Regions from separate parts of the Azohydromonas sp. genome, predicted to be linked through region 2. Evidence: predicted binding sites of a transcription regulator. Region 2 holds the regulator's gene; the other holds the start of a gene.
What was found. Region 2 encodes sigma-54, which starts transcription at its own class of promoters, with help from an activator protein. Its sites were predicted from a motif close to TGGCANGNAANCTGCTTT; they were not measured.
Positions count from the first base shown of each region.

Region 1 (9,785 bases), on a different contig from region 2:
CGACGCGATGCGCGCGCTGGTGGCCGCGGTGCGGGCGATGCCGGCGCGCCGGCGCTCGGTGGTCATCAGCGCCGCCGGCGACCGGCGCGACGACGACATCCGCGAGCAGACACGCATCCTCGGCGAGGCCTTCGACGACGTGCTGCTGTACCAGGACGCGGCGCAGCGCGGACGCGCCGACGGCGAGGTGATGGCGCTGCTGCGCGAGGGGCTGGCCGGCGCGCCGCGCGCGCGCATCGTCGACGAGATCCGCGGCGAATTCACCGCCATCGACCGCGCGCTCGAGCGGCTGCACCCGGGTGACCTGTGCCTGATCCTCGTCGACCAGGTCGACGAGGCGCTGGCGCACCTCGCGCAGCGCGTCGCGCCGGCCCCCGTCCCGGCCTGATTCGACCTTGCGTTCGACGGCCCGAGCACGGCCCGCGGCCGAACACCGTCGCGATGTTCGAGCGTCGACCACCGGCACGTCGGCCACCGAGCGCGACGACCCTGGCGCGCAAGTGCGGCGGGAGCGTCGCGCGCGGCCCGGCCCGGGGGCACGGGGCGGCACGGCGCCCACCGGCCCGGGCACGCGCGACGGCCACCGGCCGCGACCGGTGGCCCGGGTCTTCGACGATCGATCGCGAACCCGCATGAGCCGCCGCAGCCCGGCGGCGATGCGGGTCAGCGCGTCGGCGCCGCAGCGCTCAGCAGGCCCTTGCGTTCGATGAAGTCGATCACCCCTTGCAGCCCCTGCCGGGTGCGCAGGTTGGTCATCACGTAGGGTCGGTTCGGCCGCATGCGCTGCGTGTCGGACTCCATCACGGCGAGGTCGGCGCCGACGTGCGGCGCGAGGTCGGTCTTGTTGATGACGAACAGGTCGCTCTTCGTGATGCCGGGGCCGCCCTTGCGCGGGATCTTCTCGCCGGCGGCGACGTCGATGACGTAGATCGTCAGGTCGCTCAGCTCGGGGCTGAAGGTGGCGGCCAGGTTGTCGCCGCCGGACTCGATGAACACGATGTCGGCGTCGGGGAACTTCGCCAGCATGCGGTCGACGGCTTCGAGGTTGATCGACGCGTCCTCGCGGATCGCCGTGTGCGGGCAGCCGCCGGTCTCGACGCCGATGATGCGTTCCGGCTCGAGCGCGCCGGCCACGGTGAGCAGGCGCTGGTCTTCCTTGGTGTAGATGTCGTTGGTGACGACGACGAGGTCCCAGCGTTCGCGCATCGCCTTGCACAGCATCTCGACGAGCGTCGTCTTGCCCGAGCCGACAGGCCCGCCGACGCCCACGCGCAGCGGGGGCAGTCTCTTCGTGCGGCCGGGGATGCAGTGCAGCGTGGTCATGAACGGAACAGCCGGGAGTACTGGGTTTCGTGGCGTGCCGACAGGACGGCCAGCATCGGCGCGAACGACTGGCGCGTGTCGTCGCTGCGGGCCAGCGCGTCGTCGACGGCGGCGGGGATCGTCGCGGCCAGCGCGCCGAGGATGCGCTGGCCCGCGCTCTGGCCCAGCGGCACCGCGCGCACGGCGGCGTGCACCTGGTTCTCGGCCCAGCCGAAGGCCATCGCCAGCAGCGCGTCGCGCGGGCTGGCCCCGGTGGCCGCCGCGGCGAGCGCGAAGGCGACGGGCCAGGTCGGCGCCGGCGCGAGCGCGTCGAGCGCCGCGACGCGCGCGTCGTCGGGATGGCGCTGGCGCAGCCACTGCGCGAGCGAGCGACCCAACTGCTCGCTCTGCAGCCGCAGCTCGGCCGTCTCGCGCGTCACCGCGACCCACGCGTTGAGCGCCTGTGCGCGCGCCACGTCGCCGCAGCGCCACGCGACGAACGCCGACGCAGCGGCGGCCAGCTCGCTGCGTGCCTGCACGAGCGCGAGCTGGTCGAGCAGCCGGTCGCGGGCGCTCGCTTCGTCGGTCACGAGACCCGCGTCGACGGCGGCCTCCAGCCCTTCGGAGTAGCTGAAGCCGCCGACCGGCAGCGCCGGCGACGCGAGCCAGATCAGCTGCAGCAGCACGGCGTCGGCGTGGCGCGCCGGGGCGGCGTCAGTGCCCGTGGCGATGCCGATGGCCGTGGGCGTGCCCATGGTCGTGGCTGCACCCCGGACCGTGCGCGTGATCGTGGCCGTGCGCGGCGCCAGGGTCGTGCGGGTGCTCGTGGGCCGGCCCGTGTCCGTGGCCATGGGCGTGACCCCCCGCCGCGTACGCACCCGCTTCCGGCTCGAACGCGGCCTGCTCGTCGCGCACGATCAGGTGCATCGAACGCAGCATCTCGGCCAGCACGTGGTCGGGCTCGAGCTTCAGGTGGTCAGGCTGCAGCTCGAGCTGCACGTGGCGGTTGCCCAGGTGGTAGGCGGCGCGCAGCAGGTCGAACGGCGAGCCGTGCTCGGCGCAGCAGCGCACCACGAGCACCGGCTGCGGTGCCGCGTCGACGCGGATCAGCGACCCGTCCTCGGCCACCAGCACGTCGCCGCCGCGCACCACCTGCCCGCGCGGCAGGAACACGCCCAGCGTGCGGCCGGCCGAGTCGGTGGCGTCGAAGCGGCTCTTGCAGCGCGTGTCCCACTCGAGCGCGACGTGCGTCGCCCGCGCGACCAGCGCCTTGGCGAGGCCGCGACCCTGGGGAATCAGCTTGTTGACGGTCAGCATGCGGCGATTGTCGCGCCGGGGCCCGCACGCTGCCGCGCTCAGAACAGGAAGTAGCGCTGCGCCATCGGCAGCACCTGGGCCGGCTCGCAGTTCAGCAGTCGCCCGTCGGCGCGCACCTCGTAGGTCTGCGCGTCGATGTGCATCCGGGGCAGGTAGCCGTTGTGCACCATGTCGGTCTTCGTCACGGCGCGGCAGCCCTTGACCGCCGCCAGGTGCTTGTGCAGCCCGTACGCCTCGGCGACGCCGCCGGCCAGCGCCGCCTGCGACACGAACGTGATCGACGTGCGCTGCATCGCGCCGCCGAAGGCGCCGAACATCGGCCGGTAGTGCACCGGCTGCGGCGTCGGGATCGACGCGTTCGGGTCGCCCATCGCCGCCGCGGCGATGAACCCGCCCTTGAGGATCAGCGCCGGCTTGACGCCGAAGAACGCCGGGTGCCACAGCACCAGGTCGGCCCACTTGCCGACCTCGACGCTGCCGATCTCGTGGCTCATGCCGTGCGTGATCGCCGGGTTGATCGTGTACTTCGCGACATAGCGCCTGACGCGGAAGTTGTCGTTCCTCGCGCTGTCCTCGGGCAAAGCGCCGCGCTGCACCTTCATCTTGTGCGCCGTCTGCCAGGTGCGCGTGATCACCTCGCCCGCACGGCCCATCGCCTGGCTGTCGCTGCTCATGATGCTGATCGCGCCGAGGTCGTGCAGGATGTCCTCGGCGGCGATCGTCTCGCGGCGGATGCGGCTCTCGGCGAAGGCCAGGTCCTCGGCGATGCCGGCGTCGAGGTGGTGGCACACCATCAGCATGTCGAGGTGCTCGTCGAGCGTGTTGACGGTGTAGGGGCGCGTCGGGTTCGTCGAGCTCGGCAGCACGTTGGCCTCGCCGACGACCTTCAGGATGTCGGGCGCGTGGCCGCCGCCGGCGCCCTCGGTGTGGAAGGTGTGGATCGTGCGGCCCTGGAACGCGGCGATCGTGTCCTCGACGAAGCCGCTCTCGTTGAGCGTGTCGGTGTGGATCGCGACCTGGGTGTCGGTGGCCTCGGCCACCGACAGGCAGCAGTCGATCGCGCTCGGCGTCGTGCCCCAGTCCTCGTGCAGCTTCAGGCCGATCGCGCCGGCGTCGACCTGCTGCACGAGCGCGTCGGGCCGGCTCGCGTTGCCCTTGCCGAGGAAGCCCAGGTTCATCGGGAACGCGTCGGCGGCCTGCAGCATGCGCGCGATGTTCGCCGGCCCCGGCGTGCAGGTCGTCGCGTTGGTGCCGGTCGCGGGGCCGGTGCCGCCGCCGGTCATCGTCGTGATGCCCGACATCAGCGCTTCCTCGATCTGCTGCGGGCAGATCCAGTGAACGTGCGTGTCGATGCCGCCGGCGGTGACGATCATGCCTTCGCCGGCGATCACTTCGGTGCCGGGGCCGATGACGATGTCGACGCCGGGCTGCACGTCGGGGTTGCCGGCCTTGCCGATCGCCGCGATGCGGCAGCCCTTCAGGCCGATGTCGGCCTTGACGATGCCCCAGTGGTCGACGATCAGCGCGTTCGTGATCACGCAGTCGACGGCCGCGTGGGCGCCGGGGCCGTTGACGACCTGGCTCTGGCCCATGCCGTCGCGGATCACCTTGCCGCCGCCGAACTTGACTTCCTCGCCATACCCGACGGGCCGCCCGTCGTGGCCCGTGCGGCCCTCGCCGGCCCTGAGCGTCAGGTCCTGCTCGACCTCGACGATCAGTTCGGTGTCGGCCAGCCGCACGCGGTCGCCCACCGTGGGGCCGAACATCTCCGCGTAGGCGCGGCGTCCGATCGTGGCCATCTCAGCGCCTGCGCGGCCGCCTGAGGGGCGCCGAGGGCGCCTCGGCAGCAGCGAACGCAGTGAGCCTGGGGTCGTCCGTCACAGCTTGCCTTGCACCTGGCCGCGGAAGCCCCAGACCTCGCGTGCGCCGGCGTAGTCGACCAGTTCCACGGTGCGCTGCTGCCCGGGCTCGAAGCGCACGGCGGTGCCGCTGGCGATGTTCAGCCGCATCCCGCGCGCGCTGTCGCGGTCGAAGCGCAGCGCGGGGTTGGCCTCGGCGAAGTGGTAGTGCGAGCCGACCTGGATCGGCCGGTCGCCGGCGTTCTCGACGACCAGCGTGACGGTGCGTCGTCCGGGGTTGAGCACGTGGTCGGGCCCGTCGGTGAACAGCTCGCCGGCGATCATCCGCGGCCCCTTCAGCGCACGACGAGCAGCGATGCACCGAACAACAGCGTCGCCGCGCCGGCGACGCGAGGCCACCAGGGGTTGCGCCGGCGCACCAGCAGGCCCGCGGCGACGCCGGTGGCGTGCAGCAGCACGCTGCCCAGCGCCATGCCGGCCAGCGCGGCGGCGCCGGCCAGTTCGCCGCCGTGCGCCTGGCCGTGGAACAGCGCGAAGGCGCCGACCAGCGCGACCGCCGCAGCGGTCGGCCACCGCACCTGCCGCGCGACGAGCAGCCCGAGGGCGACGAGCGATGCGGAGATCATCGGCTCGACCGCAGGCAGCGCCACGCCGCCGGCGCCGAGCGATGCGCCGAGCACGAGCACGACGACGAAGCCCAGCGGCACCACCCACAGGTCGAGCCGCCCGGGCCGCGCCAGCAGCGCGCTCCAGCAGCCCACCGCGAGCATCGCCACGAGGTGGTCGATGCCGCTGAACGGGTGCAGGAAGCCGCCGGCGAATCCGTCGTGCGCATGGGCGTCACCGCCGACGTGCGCCGCTGCCCACAGCGGCAGCGCGGCGAGCCAGGTCGCGACGGCGGCGGTGCGCGCGGAGTGCTGCCGCTCGGGTGTGGCGATGGGCGTCATCGGGTCTCTCCTCGAAAGGGCGCGGCCGGTGACGGCCCGCAAACGGTGCATGCTCATGCAATCGGTTGGTGAACCGTCACCAACTTGGTGCCATCGGGGAACGTCGCCTCGACCTGGATCTGCGGAATCATCTCGGCCACGCCGTCCATCACGTCGACGCGCGTCAGCACCGACTTGCCCTCGCTCATCAGCGCCGCGACGCTCCTGCCGTCGCGCGCGCCTTCCATGATCGCGGCGCTGATCAGCGCCACCGCCTCGGGGTAGTTCAGCCTCAGCCCGCGCGCCTTGCGGCGTTCGGCGAGCAGCGCCGCCGTGAAGATCAGCAGCTTGTCCTTCTCGCGCGGGGTCAGTTCCATGGCACGTTCTCTTGCAGGATCGATGCCATGTTAAGCGGGTCCGTCGACGGCGCCGCGGGGCTGGTGCGGATCTTGATGGGGGGTGGGTCGACATGCCGCGCACGACCCCGATCCACGCCCCGCCGCCGACCGCGTGCGTCGGTGGGCCGCGACGCGCGTCGACGGCCCGGGCCGGGTCATGCCGGGGTGCCGAAGGCGCCCGGCGGCACGCTGCCGGCGTACCTGGCGGTCGCGCACCCGGTGCCGCGCGGGCGCCGCATCGACCAGGACCCGACGACCTTGGAGGCCCCATGACCACCGAACCGATCGCCCCCGCCGCACCGCCGCCCGCCGCGGCCGGCACTGCCGCCGCGCTGCCCGACCGCGGCAGTGCCGACGTCGTGCTGATCGTCGACGACGTGCCCGACAACCTGGCGCTGCTGCACGACGCGCTCGACGACAGCGGCTGCACGGTGCTCGTCGCGACGCACGGCGAGCGTGCGCTCGAGCTGGCACGCGAGGCGCAGCCCGACATCGTGCTGCTCGACGCCGTGATGCCCGGCATGGATGGCTTCGAGATCGCACGGCGGCTGAAGGCCGGCCCGCGCACGGCGCACATCCCGATCGTGTTCATGACCGGCCTGACCGAAACCGACCACGTGCTCGCCGCGTTTGCCGCCGGCGGCGTCGACCACGTGTCCAAGCCGATCAAGCCGCGCGAGGTGCTCGCGCGCATCGGCGCGCACCTGCACAGCGCGCGCGTGCAGCGCCAGGCGCGCCTCGCGCTCGACGCGTTCGGCCATGCGACGATGGTGGTGCGCGAGCGCGACGGACGGCGCGTGTGGCAGACGGCGCTCGCGCGCAGGCTGATGGACGAGTACTTCGGCCAGGGCGACGCGACGCACCTGCCCCCCGAGGTGATCGCCTGGGTCGCCCGCGAGTCGCTGCGCCGTCGCGCCGGCGCCGAGCCGGCGACGCTGACGGTGGCGCGTGGCGCGCGGCGGCTGACGTACGCGCTGCACGAGGTGGGCGAGGAGTTCGGCGGCGACGGCGAGTGGCTGCTGGTGCTGCGCGAGGCCGACGACGCGGCGATGATCGGTGCGATGACGCTGGCCTTCAAGCTCACCGCGCGCGAGGCCGAGGTGCTGTATTGGGTCGTCAGGGGCAAGACCAACCGCGACATCGGCGACATCCTCGGCTGCAGCGCGGCGACGGTGAAGAAGCATCTGGAGCACGTGTTCGCCAAGCTCGGCGTCGAGACGCGCACGGCGGCGGCGTCGCTGGCGATCAGCAAGGTGAGTCAGCTGGCGAATCGCTGATCGTCGCTGGTGCCGGCTGCCGAGAGAGCGGCCGCCGGGGCGCCGCGACATTGTGCACCGGGACGCGGTCGCAGTGCGCGTCGGCGTCGCGGGGCGTGCGCCGGCGATCGCGTGCGCACCGAAGGCCTCATCCACGGGTTCCGTGCGGTTCGCGTCTACGCCAGTCGGCGTATTGGCCGTGGCGCGGCACGTGCCTAACCTGACGGCGTCGATCCGTTCAACCGTCGCCCTCGGGAGGGTTCTCGCATGAAAGTGGTCCGCCGCCAGTTCAACCTCTCGCTCGCCGCCGCCGCCGTGGCGCTCGGCGTGGCCCCCGCTGCATTCGCACAGGGCACGATCAAGGTCGGCGTGCTGCACTCGCTGTCGGGCACGATGGCGATTTCGGAGACAGTGCTCAAGGACACCGTGCTGATGGCGATCGACGAGATCAACGCCGAGGGCGGCGTGATGGGCAGGAGGCTCGAGCCGGTGGTCGTCGACCCGGCGAGCAACTGGCCGCTGTTCGCCGAGAAGGCGCGCCAGCTGATCAGCCAGGACAAGGTCGCCGTGGTCTTCGGCTGCTGGACCAGCGTCAGCCGCAAGAGCGTGTTGCCGGTGTTCGAGGAACTCAACGGCCTGCTGTTCTACCCGGTGCAGTACGAGGGCGAGGAGATCTCGCGCAACGTGTTCTACACCGGCGCCGCGCCGAACCAGCAGGCCATCCCCGCCGTCGAGTACCTGATGGGCAAGGACGGCGGCGAGGCCAGGCGCTTCGTGCTGCTCGGCACCGACTACGTCTACCCGCGCACGACGAACAAGATCCTGCGCGCGTTCCTCAACAGCAAGGGCATCGGTGACGCCGACATCATGGAGGAGTACACGCCGTTCGGCCACTCCGACTACCAGTCGATCATCGCCAAGATCAAGCGCTTCGCGAGCGAGGGCAAGAAGACGGCGGTGGTGTCGACGATCAACGGCGACTCCAACGTGCCTTTCTACAAGGAGCTCGGCAACCAGGGCCTGAAGGCCACCGACGTGCCGGTGGTCGCGTTCTCGGTCGGCGAGGAGGAACTGCGCGGCGTCGACACCAAGCCGCTGGTGGGACACCTCGCGGCCTGGAACTACTTCATGAGCCTGAAGAACCCGACCAACGACGCCTTCATCAAGAAGTGGAGCGACTACGCGAAGGCCAGGAACATCGCCGGCCACAAGGACCGTGCGCTGACCAACGACCCGATGGAGGCGACCTACATCGGCGTGCACATGTGGGCCCAGGCCGTCACCAAGGCCAAGAGCACCGACGTCGACAAGGTGCGTGCCGCGATGGCCGGGCAGACGTTCAACGCGCCCAGCGGCTTCGTCGCCAAGATGGACGGGAAGAACCACCACCTGCACAAGCCGGTGTTCATCGGCGAGGTCCGCGCCGACGGCCAGTTCAACGTCGTGTGGAAGACGCCCGGCCCGGTGCGCGCGCAGCCCTGGAGCCCGTTCATCGCCGGCAACGACAAGAAGAAGGACGAGCCGGCGCGCATGGCGGCCAAGAACTGATCGCCGCCCGCGGGGTGTGCACGCGCCGCCAGGCGCGTGCGCCGCGACGCCGCGCCGCGCGCGGCCGCGACCTCCGCGTCGCGGTGCCCGGCGCGGTACTTGCGTAGGCCTGCTCCAGGCCCCGCGGCCGCCCCACGACCTGATTCGCCGATGCCCGTCCCGTTGCCTCGCGCCTGCCTGCATGCCCGCCTTCACGCCCGTCTCGTGCGCGCGCTCGCACTGATCGCGTGCTGTCTCGTCGCGTGCGCCGGCGCCGCGCACGCGCTGACGCCGCAGCAGGCGCTCGCGATCGCCGCCGGCGACGGCAACGACGAGCGCATCGCGGCGCTGCAGGCGGCGGCCGCGCAGTCCGACCCGGCGCTGGCTGCGCTGGTGCAGGCGATGCTCGACGGGGACGTGCGCGTGGCCGGCGAGCAGGTGTTCGTGCTGCGCGGCGGCGCGGCGTTCGACGCCGTGAGCGGCGCCGCGGCGACGCTGCCCGCCGACGCCGCCGACGTGACGATCAACAACCGCCTGCGCCGGGAGTTGCAGGCCGCGCACGCCGCGCTGCAGCTGTTCTCGCCGGAGCGGCGCGAGCGGGCGGCGGCGATCGAGCGGCTGCGCCGCGAGGCCGACGCCTCGCGCCTGCCGCTGCTCGAGCGCGCCGCCGCCACCGAGACCGACGACGCGCTGAAGGCGCAGCTCGAAGGGCTGCAGGCGGCCATCCTCGTCGCGTCGCCCGACCGGGCGCAGCGCCTCGCGGCCGCCGAGCGCCTGGCCGCGAGCGGCCACCCGGCCACGCGCGCGCTGCTGCTCGAGCGTCTTGCGCCCGGCGTCGAGCCCGACGCCGCCGTGCGCGACGCGCTGCGCGACGCGCTGCGCCAGGTCGAGGCGCGGCTGGCGTGGGGCGAGCGGCTGGGCGTGCTGTTCACCGGGATCAGCCTCGGCTCGATCCTGCTGCTCGTCGCGCTCGGGCTGGCGATCACCTACGGGCTGCTCGGCGTCATCAACATGGCGCACGGCGAGCTGATGATGATCGGCGCCTACGCCACCTACGTCGTGCAGAACCTGTTCCGCCGTCACCTGCCGGGCTGGTTCGACGTCTATCTCCTTGCCGCGATCCCGGTCGCGTTCCTCGTGGCCGCCGGCGTCGGCGCGCTGCTCGAGCGCGGCGTGATCCGCTGGCTCTACGGCCGCCCG
Region 1 covers NZ_DAOKZA010000014.1:72,182-81,966, reverse strand. The annotation lists gene cphA (cyanophycin synthetase) at 1-388, shown strand, start outside; gene ureG (urease accessory protein UreG) at 664-1,323, opposite strand; gene PKC53_RS07560 (urease accessory UreF family protein) at 1,320-2,057, opposite strand; gene ureE (urease accessory protein UreE) at 2,017-2,619, opposite strand; gene ureC (urease subunit alpha) at 2,658-4,418, opposite strand; gene PKC53_RS07545 (urease subunit beta) at 4,497-4,802, opposite strand; gene PKC53_RS07540 (HupE/UreJ family protein) at 4,814-5,425, opposite strand; gene PKC53_RS07535 (urease subunit gamma) at 5,479-5,781, opposite strand; gene PKC53_RS07530 (response regulator transcription factor) at 6,072-7,079, shown strand; gene urtA (urea ABC transporter substrate-binding protein) at 7,326-8,606, shown strand; gene urtB (urea ABC transporter permease subunit UrtB) at 8,757-9,785, shown strand, end outside.
Region 1: a site for sigma-54 is predicted at 5,792-5,809, ahead of PKC53_RS07535 (urease subunit gamma). Genes of this name have one in related genera too.

Region 2 (9,785 bases):
GCGGGCGCGGGCGCCGCGCAGGACATGACGATCCGCGTCCTCGGCTGCTCCGGCTCGATCGCCGCGGGCAGCCGCACCACCGCCTTCCTCGTCGACGACGATCTGCTCGTCGACGCCGGTACCGGTGTGGGCGACCTCACGCTCGACGAACTGCTGCGCATCGACCACATCGTCGTCAGCCACTCGCACCTCGACCACGTGCTGTCGATCGGCCTGCTCGCCGACACGGTGTCGCGCCGTCGCCGCGCCGCCGATCGCGCGCCGATCGAGGTGCACGCGCTGCCCGCGACGATCGCGGCGCTGCGCACCCACGTGTTCAACGGCGTGATCTGGCCCGACTTCAGCCGGCTGCCCAACCCCGAACGGCCGGTGCTGCGCTTCGTGCCGTTCGACGTCGGTGAGGTGCTGCGCTTCGGCGCGCGCCGCGTCGAGGTGCTCGGCGCAGCGCACACCGTTCCGGCGGTCGGCTTCGCGATCGCGCCGGCCGAAGGCGCGCCGGCATGGGTGTTCAGCGGCGACACCGGGCCGAACCCGGCGCTGTGGCAGCGGCTGCGCCAGATGTCGGTGGCACACCTCGTGATCGAGACCGCGTTCGGCGACGAGGACGCTGCGCTGGCCGAGATCAGCGGCCACCTCAGCCCGCGCACGCTGGCCGGCGAGCTGGCGCAGCTCGGCGCGCCGACCGACGTGCACATCACGCACATCAAGCCCGGCGAAGTCGACACCGTGATGGCGCAGGTCGCGGCGCTGGGGCTGCCGCACCGCGTGCACGCGCTGGCCAGCGGGCAGCGCCTGACGCTGCGCTGAACCTCAGCCCGCGTCGGGTCGCGCGCGCGGGCGCGCCGAGCCGGCCACCATGTCGAAGCGGAACAGCCGGCACTCGATCGGGCCGTTCCACATCGGCACGCGGCGCGTCGCCTTCAGCCGCATCAGCCCCGGCAGCTGCAGCTCGGGGCTGAGCACCCAGGCGGTCCAGCCCGCGTAGTGGCGCTTCCAGTGCGCCGCCAGCGCGGCGAAGAACTCGCCCGCCGACGCCGCCCGCTCGAAGCCTTCGCGCGCGCTGCCGCGGCCCTTGGGGGCGATGCGCTCGCCGTACGGCGGGTTGAGCATCAGCACGCCGGCGTCGGCCGGCGCCGGGCGCTGCAGCGCGTCGGCGGCCTTGAAGGCGATTGCCTCGCCGACGCCGGCGCGGCGCGCGTTGCGCGCGGCGAAGTCGGTCATGCGAAACGACACGTCGCCGGCGTGCACCGCCACCGCGGGCGCGTGCACGCGCTCGCGCGCGGCGCGGCGCATCGCCTGCCACGCCGCGGCGTGCGCGCGAAACGGCGCCAGGCGCTCGAACGCGAAGTGCCGCTGCAGGCCGGGCGCGATGCCGCACGCCAGCTGCGCGGCCTCGATCGCGATCGTGCCGGCGCCGCAGCACGGGTCGAACAGCGGCGGGTCGTCGGCGCGCCCGTGCCAGCCGGCGGCGGCGAGCATCGCGGCGGCCAGCGTCTCCTTCAGCGGCGCCTCGCCCTTGACCTCCTGGCCGGCGGCGCCGGCGTCGCGCCAGCCGCGCTTGAACAGCGCCTCGCCCGAGGTGTCGACGTACAGCGTGGCTTGGCGCTCGCCCAGGTGCAGCAGCAGCGGCAGGTCGGGCGCGCGCGTGTCGACGCCGGGTCGCGCGCCGGTGGCCTCGCGCAGCGCGTCGCACACCGCGTCCTTGATGCGCAGCGCCGCGAAGTGCAGGCTGCGCAGTGGCGCGGCGCGCGCGCTGGTGTCCACACGCAGCGTGTGCTGGGGCCCGATCCAGTCGGCCCAGCGCACGCGCCGTGCCAGCGCGTACAGGTCGTCCTCGTCGCGGTAGTCGCCGGCGGCCAGCGGCCACAGCACGCGTTGCGCGAGTCGGCTGCCCAGGTTCAGGCGCATCGCCGCCGATTCGTCGCCGTGCACGGTGACCCCGCCGCGGCCGGGCTCGACCGCCGCGTCGGCACCGAGCAGCCGGTGGCACTCGTCGACGAGCAGCGCCTCGGTGCCGCCGGCGCAGGGCAGGAACAGCGCGGCGCCGGTGCGCGCGGGGTTCACAGCGCCTTGCGCAGGTTGGCCGGCGCGATCTTCAGCGCCTCGCGGTACTTGGCCACCGTGCGCCGCGCCACCTGGATGCCCTGCTCCTCGAGCATCTTGCCGAGCTGGCTGTCCGACAGCGGGCGCGCGGCGTCCTCGGCAGCGACGAACTGCTTGATCAGCGCGCGCACCGCGGTGCTCGACGCGTTGCCGCCCGCGTCGGTGGCCAGCGACGAACCGAAGAAGTACTTCAGCTCGAAGGTGCCGAACGGGGTGGCCATGTACTTGGCGGTGGTCACGCGCGAGATCGTGCTCTCGTGCAGGCCGAGCTCGTCGGCGATCTCGCGCAGCACCAGCGGCTTCATCGCGATCGCGCCGTGGCTGAAGAAGTTCTTCTGCCGCTCGACGATCGCGCTGGACACGCGCAGGATGGTGTCGAAGCGCTGCTGCACGTTCTTCATGAACCAGCGCGCCTCCTGCAGCCGCGTCGACAGCCCGGCGCCGGTGCCGTTGCGCTGGCCGCGAATCGCCTGCGCGTAGAGGTCGTTGATGCGCAGGCGCGGCATCACGTCGGGGTTGAGCACGCACTTCCAGCCGCGCCCGCTCCTCACGACGATCACGTCGGGCACCACGATGTTCGCCTCGGCGCGGGAGAACGGCCGCCCGGGCTTGGGTTCGCACGCCACGATCAGCGACTGCGCCTGCCGGATCAGCTCGTCGTCGGCACCGGTCACGGCCATCAGCCGCCTGACGTCGCGCCGCGCCAGCAGCTCGAGGTGCTGCTCGCAGATCGCCAGCGCGACCGCGCGCGCCGGCGTGTCGGGCCGCTCGCGCAGCTGCAGCTGCAGGCACTCGCGCAGGTCGCGTGCGCCGACGCCGCAGGGCTCCATCGCCTGCAGCCAGTGCAGCGCGCAGCGCAGCCGCGCCAGCAGCTCGTCGCGGACCTCGTCGTCGTCGCCGGCGAGCTGCCGCGCGATGTCGTCGAGCGCGTCGGCAAGGTAGCCGTCGTCGTCGAGCGAGTCGATGAGCGCCTCGACCGCCGCCGCGTCCTCGGCCGACAGCCGCATGCCCGCGAGCTGGCGGCGCAGGTGGGCGGCCAGCGTGTCGCCGCCGCCGCCTTGCTGCGGCTCGAAGTCGGCGTCGTCGCCGGCGCCCGGCGGCGTCTCGCGGATGCCGTCGAAGTCGTCGCCCTCGGTGCCGTTGGCCCAGTCCTCGCGTTCGGTCGCGCCGGCCTCGTCGCGGTCGATGCCGGCCGGCTCGTCGTTGTCGACGCGGCCGTCGGTGTCGTCGCGCTCGGCGGCGGGCGTGGGCACCGCGGCGGCGGTGTCGAGCGAGGCCTCGAACGGCGTCGGCACCTCGTCGTCGAGCTCGATGAACGGGTTGGCCTCGAGCATCTGCTCGACTTCCTGGTGCAGCTCGAGCGTCGACAGCTGCAGCAGCCGGATCGACTGCTGCAGCTGCGGCGTCAGCGCCAGGTGTTGCGACAGCCGGACCTGCAGTGACGGCTTCATGCTCATGGCGACGGCGCGGCCCTACATGCGGAAGTGCTCGCCGAGGTACACCTTGCGAACGTCGGGGTCGTCGACGATGTCCGCCGGGGTGCCTTCGGCGAGCACCTGCCCGTCGCTGATGATGTAGGCGCGGTCGCAGATGCCCAGCGTCTCGCGCACGTTGTGGTCGGTGATCAGCACGCCGATGCCGCGTGCCTTCAGGAAGCCGATGATGCGCTGGATCTCGATCACCGCGATCGGGTCGACGCCGGCGAACGGCTCGTCGAGCAGGATGAAGCGCGGCTGCGTGGCCAGCGCGCGCGCGATCTCGACGCGCCGGCGCTCGCCGCCCGACAGCGCCGGCGCGGGGCTGGCGCGCAGCTTGTCGATGCTCAGGTCGAGCAGCAGGTCCTCGAGCTGGCGCTCGATCTCGGCCGGCCGCAGCGGCCGGCCGTCGGCGCCGCGCTGCAGCTCGAGCACGGCGCGGATGTTCTCCTCGACCGTGAGCTTGCGGAAGATCGACGCCTCCTGCGGCAGGTAGCTCAGCCCCAGGCGCGAGCGCTCGTGGATCGGGCGGTGGTGCACCGGCTCGCCGTCGATCAGGATCTCGCCGGCGTCGGCGCGCACCAGCCCGACGACCATGTAGAAGATCGTCGTCTTGCCCGCGCCGTTGGGCCCGAGTAGGCCGACCACCTCGCCGGCGCTGACCGCCAGCGCGACGTCCCTGACGACCACGCGCGCGCCGTAGCGCTTGTGCAGACCCTGGGCCTCGAGTCGGCTGACCGCCGTCGACGCCAGCGTCGACGCGGCGTCGAGCGGCGCCTTCAACGCGGCGTCCCCGCCGGCGGCGCCGAGGCCGCCGCCTCGCGCGGGGTCAGCACCGCGCGCACGCGCCCGCCGCCGTCGCCGCCGACGCTGAACACCTCGTTGACGTTGTCGTAGGTGATCAGGTCCCCGCTCACCTCGTCGGCCGGCGTACTGCCGCGCAGTCGCCGCAGCGTCGCGTTGCCGCGCAGCCGCACCGTGTCGGCACGGCTGTCGTACTCGATGCGCTCGGCACGGCCGTCGATGAACTCGTCGAGGCCGTCGCGCTTCTGGCGGAACGTCGCCGGTTGCCCTGGCTGCCCGGTCGCGACGGCGCTGCGCCAGCCCTCCGGGGTCTCGCGCACCTCGACGCGCTCGGCGGTGATGCGCATCGTGCCCTGCGTGATGACGACCTTGCCGTTGAAGACGACCACCTGCCGGGCCAGGTCGACCGTGCTCTGCTTGTCGGCCTCGATGGTCAGCGGCAGGCTGCGGTCGCCGCGCTCGGCCCGCACCTGCGCCGGCGCCGCGGCGAACAGCAGGGCCAGCAGCGACAGGGCGGCAAGAGGTGCGATCGGCATGGCGGCACAGAACTTGCAGAGCATTCTAGCCATGCCGCTGCGCCGCACCGCGGCGGCGCGCAGAAAAATGTCACGCCGGCATCGCGCCGATGCACGGCGCCGGCGTCAGCCGCCGCGGCGCACGGTCTGCACGAGGAAGTCGGTCACCTGCAGCGAACGCTCGTTGCTGCCGGCCAGGCTGCCCGAGGTGAAGAAGCGTCCGTGCACGCCCATCGACGGCGTGCCGTCGATCTTGTAGGCCTCGGCCAGCGCCTTGGCCTGGCGCGCCTTGGTCGACACGCCGAACGAGCGCAGCGCGTCGACGAACTTGTCGCGGTCCAGCCCCTGCTCGGCGGCGAACGCGGCGATGTCGGACTCCTTGTCGAGGCGGCGGCGCTGCACGTGCATCGCGGCGAACACACGCCGGTGCAGCTTGTCGACCTCACCCAGCGCCTCGAGCGCATAGAACAGCCTGGCGTGCGTCTCGTGCATCGCGCTGAAGCCCACCGGCACGCGGCGGAACGCCACGTCGCCGGGCAGGCGCGCCGACCAGGTCTCGACCGCCGGCTGGAACGCGTTGCAGTGCGGGCAGCCGTACCAGAAGAACTCGAGCACGTCGATCTTGCCCGGTGTCGAGGTCGGCGCCGGTTGCGCCAGGCGGATGTAGTCGCGGCCTTCGACGAACGGCGCCTGCTGCGCCAGCGAGTGGCCCGCGAACGGCAGCGCGACGCCGGCGGCGGCGAGTTGCAGGGAGAAGCGGCGGCGGTTCATCGGCAGAGTCCTTCGTTGCACGGCCGCCGCGGTGTCGCGCGACGGCCCGGAGGTTCAAGGGCAGGGTACGGCGGCCACGCCGGACCCCGGTCGGCATACATGCTTCAACGCTCGACGCGCACCAGCGCTGACTCGACCGCGTTGCTCTTCAGCCGTTCCTGCGCGGCGTCGGCCTGGTCCTTCAGCTCGAACGGGCCCAGGCGCACGCGGTAGACGGTGCGCCCGGCCTGCTGGCGCTCGCTGATGCGCGCGGCGAATCCGAGCATTGCCAGGCGCGCGCGCTGCTGTTCGGCATCCTCGGAGCGAGAGTAAGCGCCAACCTGCACGAAATAGCGGAAGGCGTCGGTGCCCGGCACGGTGGCCGGCGCGGCCGGCGACGGCGCCACCCCCGCGAGGATCGCCGCCGGATCGCGCGTGCGTGGGGCGGCCGGCGCGCTCGCGGACGTCACCGGGGCGGCGGACCGCGGAGGCGCTTCCGGGGACGGCTGCGATGCCGGCGCCTCGGCACGCTGCGCCGGTTTTCCGGCCAGCGGGCCGTTGGGATCCCAGCGCTTGAGCCGTTCGGCCTCGGCGGCGTCGATCTCGCTGCTGCGCTGCGGCACCTTGTCGACGAAGGGCACCGGCACCTTGGTCACGTACAGCGCCACCGCCAGCGCCAGCGCCAGGCCGACCAGCAGCCCGACGACCATCCCGAGCACGAAGCCGCCGCGCTGCGTCGAGGCCGTCATGCCGCCTCCGTGACCACGTCTTCGGCGCGCGCCATCGCCTCGGGCGCCGATACCCCGAGCAGCGCCAGCGCGTTGCGCAGCACCTGCCGCACCGCGGCCAGCAGCGCGACGCGCGCGCGCGCCAGCTCGCCGTCGTCGACGAGGAATCGCTCGGCGGCGTAGTAGGCGTGGAACGCCGCGGCGAGGTCGCGCAGGAAGAACGCGACGTCGTGCGGCGCCAGCTCGGCGGCGGCACGCTCGAGCATCGCCGGGTAGTCGGCGAGCTTGAGCATCAGCGCGGCCTCGGTCGGCGCGGTCAGTCGGGACAGGTCGGCGCCAGGCAGCGTCGACTCGTCGCCGCCGTGCTGCTGCACCCACTGCGCGATCACCGAGCAGATGCGTGCATGCGCGTACTGCACGTAGAACACCGGGTTCTCGTCGTTGCGCTTGAGCGCGAGGTCGACGTCGAACACGAACTCGGTGTCGGCCTTGCGGCTGATCAGGAAGAAGCGCACGGCGTCGCGGCTGGTCCAGTCGATCAGGTCGCGCAGCGTCACGTAGCTGCCGGCGCGCTTGGAGATCTTCACCTCCTGGCCGCCGCGCATCACGGTGACCATCTTGTGCAGCACGTAGTCGGGGTAGCCGGCGGGGATGCCGGCGCCGGCGGCCTGCAGCCCGGCGCGCACCCGCGCGATCGTGCCGTGGTGGTCGCTGCCCTGGATGTTGACCGCCTTCGTGAAGCCGCGCTCGAACTTGGCGATGTGGTAGGCGACGTCGGGCACGAAGTAGGTGTAGCTGCCGTCGGACTTGCGCATCACGCGGTCCTTGTCGTCGCCGTACTCGGTGCTGCGCAGCCACAGCGCGCCGCCGTCCTCGAAGGTCTTGCCGGCGGCGACCAGGCGCTGCACCGTGGCGTCGACGCGGCCGTCGGCGTACAGGCTCGACTCGAGGTAGTAGTGGTCGAAGCGCACGCCGAAGGCCTTCAGGTCCAGGTCCTGCTCGTGGCGCAGGTAGGCCACGGCGAACTGGCGGATGCCGTCGAGGTCGTCGGGGTCGCCGCTGGCGCTGAAGGCGCGGTCGTCGGCGCGCACCGTCTTGCGCGCCGCGAAGTCGAGCGCGATGTCGGCGATGTAGTCGCCGTTGTACGCCGCCTCGGGCCAGCCGGCGTCGCCGGGCTTCAGCCCGCGCAGCCGCGCCTGCACCGACAGCGCGAGGTTGCCGATCTGCACGCCGGCGTCGTTGTAATAGAACTCGCGCGTGACCTGCCAGCCCTGCGTGGCCAGCAGGTGGCAGATCGAGTCGCCGAGCGCCGCCTGCCGGCCGTGGCCGACGTGCAGCGGACCGGTGGGGTTCGCGGAGACGAACTCGACGAGCACGCGCCGCCCGTCGCACGCGCGTCGCCCGAACGCATCGCCGGCGGCGAGCACCTCGCCGACCACCGACTGGCGCGCCGCGTCGGTCAGCCGCAGGTTGACGAAGCCGGGTCCGGCGATCTCGATGCCGGCCACCCAACGCTGCACCGCCGGCTGCCGCCGCAGCGCGTCGACCAGCGCCTGCGCGAGCTCGCGCGGGTTCTTCTTCAGCACTCGCGCCAACGCCATCGCCGCGGTGATCGCGAGGTCGCCGTGCGCTGCCTGCCGCGGCAGCTCGAAGGCCAGTGCCACCGGCGGCTCGGTGCCGAGTTCGGCGACGGCCTGACGCAGCGCCGCGAGCAGCTCGGTCTTGGCTTGGATCATGCAAGCGATTCTACGGGCGCCCCCTGCGCGCGATCCCGCGTCCGCGGGTGCGTCGCCCGACGCGCCGATCAGCGCGCCGAACGCGGCGTTGTTCGGCCCACCGCAGCGCACCGGCGGCGGCGACGATGCGCGCAGCGCGGCGGTGACCGCCGCGTGCTGCCGCCCATGTCGACCGTCGCCTTCCCGCCTGCCGACCACCCGTTCGTCACCGACCCGGCGCTGCCGCCGCGCATCGGCAAGTACCGCGTGCTCAAGCGGCTCGGCGAGGGCGCGACCAGCGAGGTGTACCTCGCGCACGACGACTTCCACGACCGGCCGGTGGCGATCAAGCAGGTGCGCCCGCCCGCCGGGCACGACGCTCACGAGCCGCAGATCTACCAGCGCTTCTTCGCCGCCGAGGCGGCGCTCGTGGGCCGGCTGCAGCACCCCAACGTGGTGCAGCTGTACGACGCGGTGGACGACCCGCAGTCACCGTACCTGGTGATGGAGTACGTCGACGGCGTCACGCTGCGCCGCTTCTGCCGTCCCGACGCGCTGCTGTCGCTCGAGCAGATCGTCGAGATCGGCTTCAAGTGCGCGATGGCGCTGGGCTACATGGCGCGCCAGGGGCTGATCCACCGCGACGTCAAACCGGCCAACCTGCTCGCCGTCGTCGAACACGACCACGTCGTCGACGTCAAGGTCACCGACTTCGGCAGCGTGCTCAACCTGGGGTCGGAGCGCACGCAGATCTTCCGCGTCGGCTCGCTGGCCTACATCTCGCCCGAGCAGCTCGACGGCGCCGAGGTCGACGCGCGCGCCGACATCTACTCGCTCGCCGCGGTGCTGTACCACCTGATCGCCGGGCGCGCGCCGTTCGACGCGCCGACGCAGGCGGCGATGATGGGCCAGATCTTCACCGCCGAGCCGACGCCGCTGACCGAGCTGCGCGCCAACGTGCCGGCGTCGCTCGACGCGCTGGTGCGCGGCGCGCTGGCCAAGCGGCCAGGGCAGCGGCCGGCCGACTGGGACACGTTCGCGCAGGCGCTGTCGGGCCTGATCGCGCGGCGCGAGATCCCGCGCGGACGGCTGCAGGGCGTGCTTGACTCGGAGCGCTTCAACATGCTGCGCGGGCTCGAGTTCTTCGCCGGCTTCGGCGACGTCGAGCTGTGGGAGGTGGTGCACCGCGCGAAGTGGCAGCGTCTGAAGGCCGGTCACGCGCTGTACCGCAAGGGCGAGCAGGGACAGACCTTCCACATCATCGCGCAGGGCGAGATCGAGGTCTGGCGCGACGGCACGAAGGTCGCGTCGCTGGGCCGCGGCACCTCGGTCGGCGAGATGGCCTACCTCGCGCCGAGCGAGGAACTGCGCACGCACCGCGCCGACGTCACCGTCACGCATTCGTGCGTGACGGTGTCGTTCACGCCGCACACCTACATGCAGCTCTCGCTGGGCACGCGCCACCTGTTCGACCAGGCCTTCATCGGCGTGCTGGTGCGCCGGCTGCACGCGGCGCACGAGGCGCTGCACCACCCGCGGCGCATCCTCTGACCGGCCGGTGCGTTTGCGCGCCGCGACCGGCTCTGCTCCAATCGCGCCGGCGCCGACACCGCGCCGCAGGAGGAGACCGAGATGCATTGCCCCGTCTGGCTGGCCGCCGCGCTGCTGGCCGCCGCGACCCTGGCCCACGCCGAC
Region 2 covers NZ_DAOKZA010000010.1:69,248-79,032, forward strand. The annotation lists gene PKC53_RS05725 (3',5'-cyclic-nucleotide phosphodiesterase) at 25-807, shown strand; gene PKC53_RS05730 (THUMP domain-containing protein) at 811-2,064, opposite strand; gene PKC53_RS05735 (RNA polymerase factor sigma-54) at 2,061-3,554, opposite strand; gene lptB (LPS export ABC transporter ATP-binding protein) at 3,576-4,361, opposite strand; gene lptA (lipopolysaccharide transport periplasmic protein LptA) at 4,358-4,918, opposite strand; gene PKC53_RS05750 (thiol:disulfide interchange protein DsbA/DsbL) at 5,024-5,668, opposite strand; gene PKC53_RS05755 (SPOR domain-containing protein) at 5,773-6,396, opposite strand; gene argS (arginine--tRNA ligase) at 6,393-8,111, opposite strand; gene PKC53_RS05765 (serine/threonine-protein kinase) at 8,277-9,641, shown strand; gene PKC53_RS05770 (PsiF family protein) at 9,723-9,785, shown strand, end outside.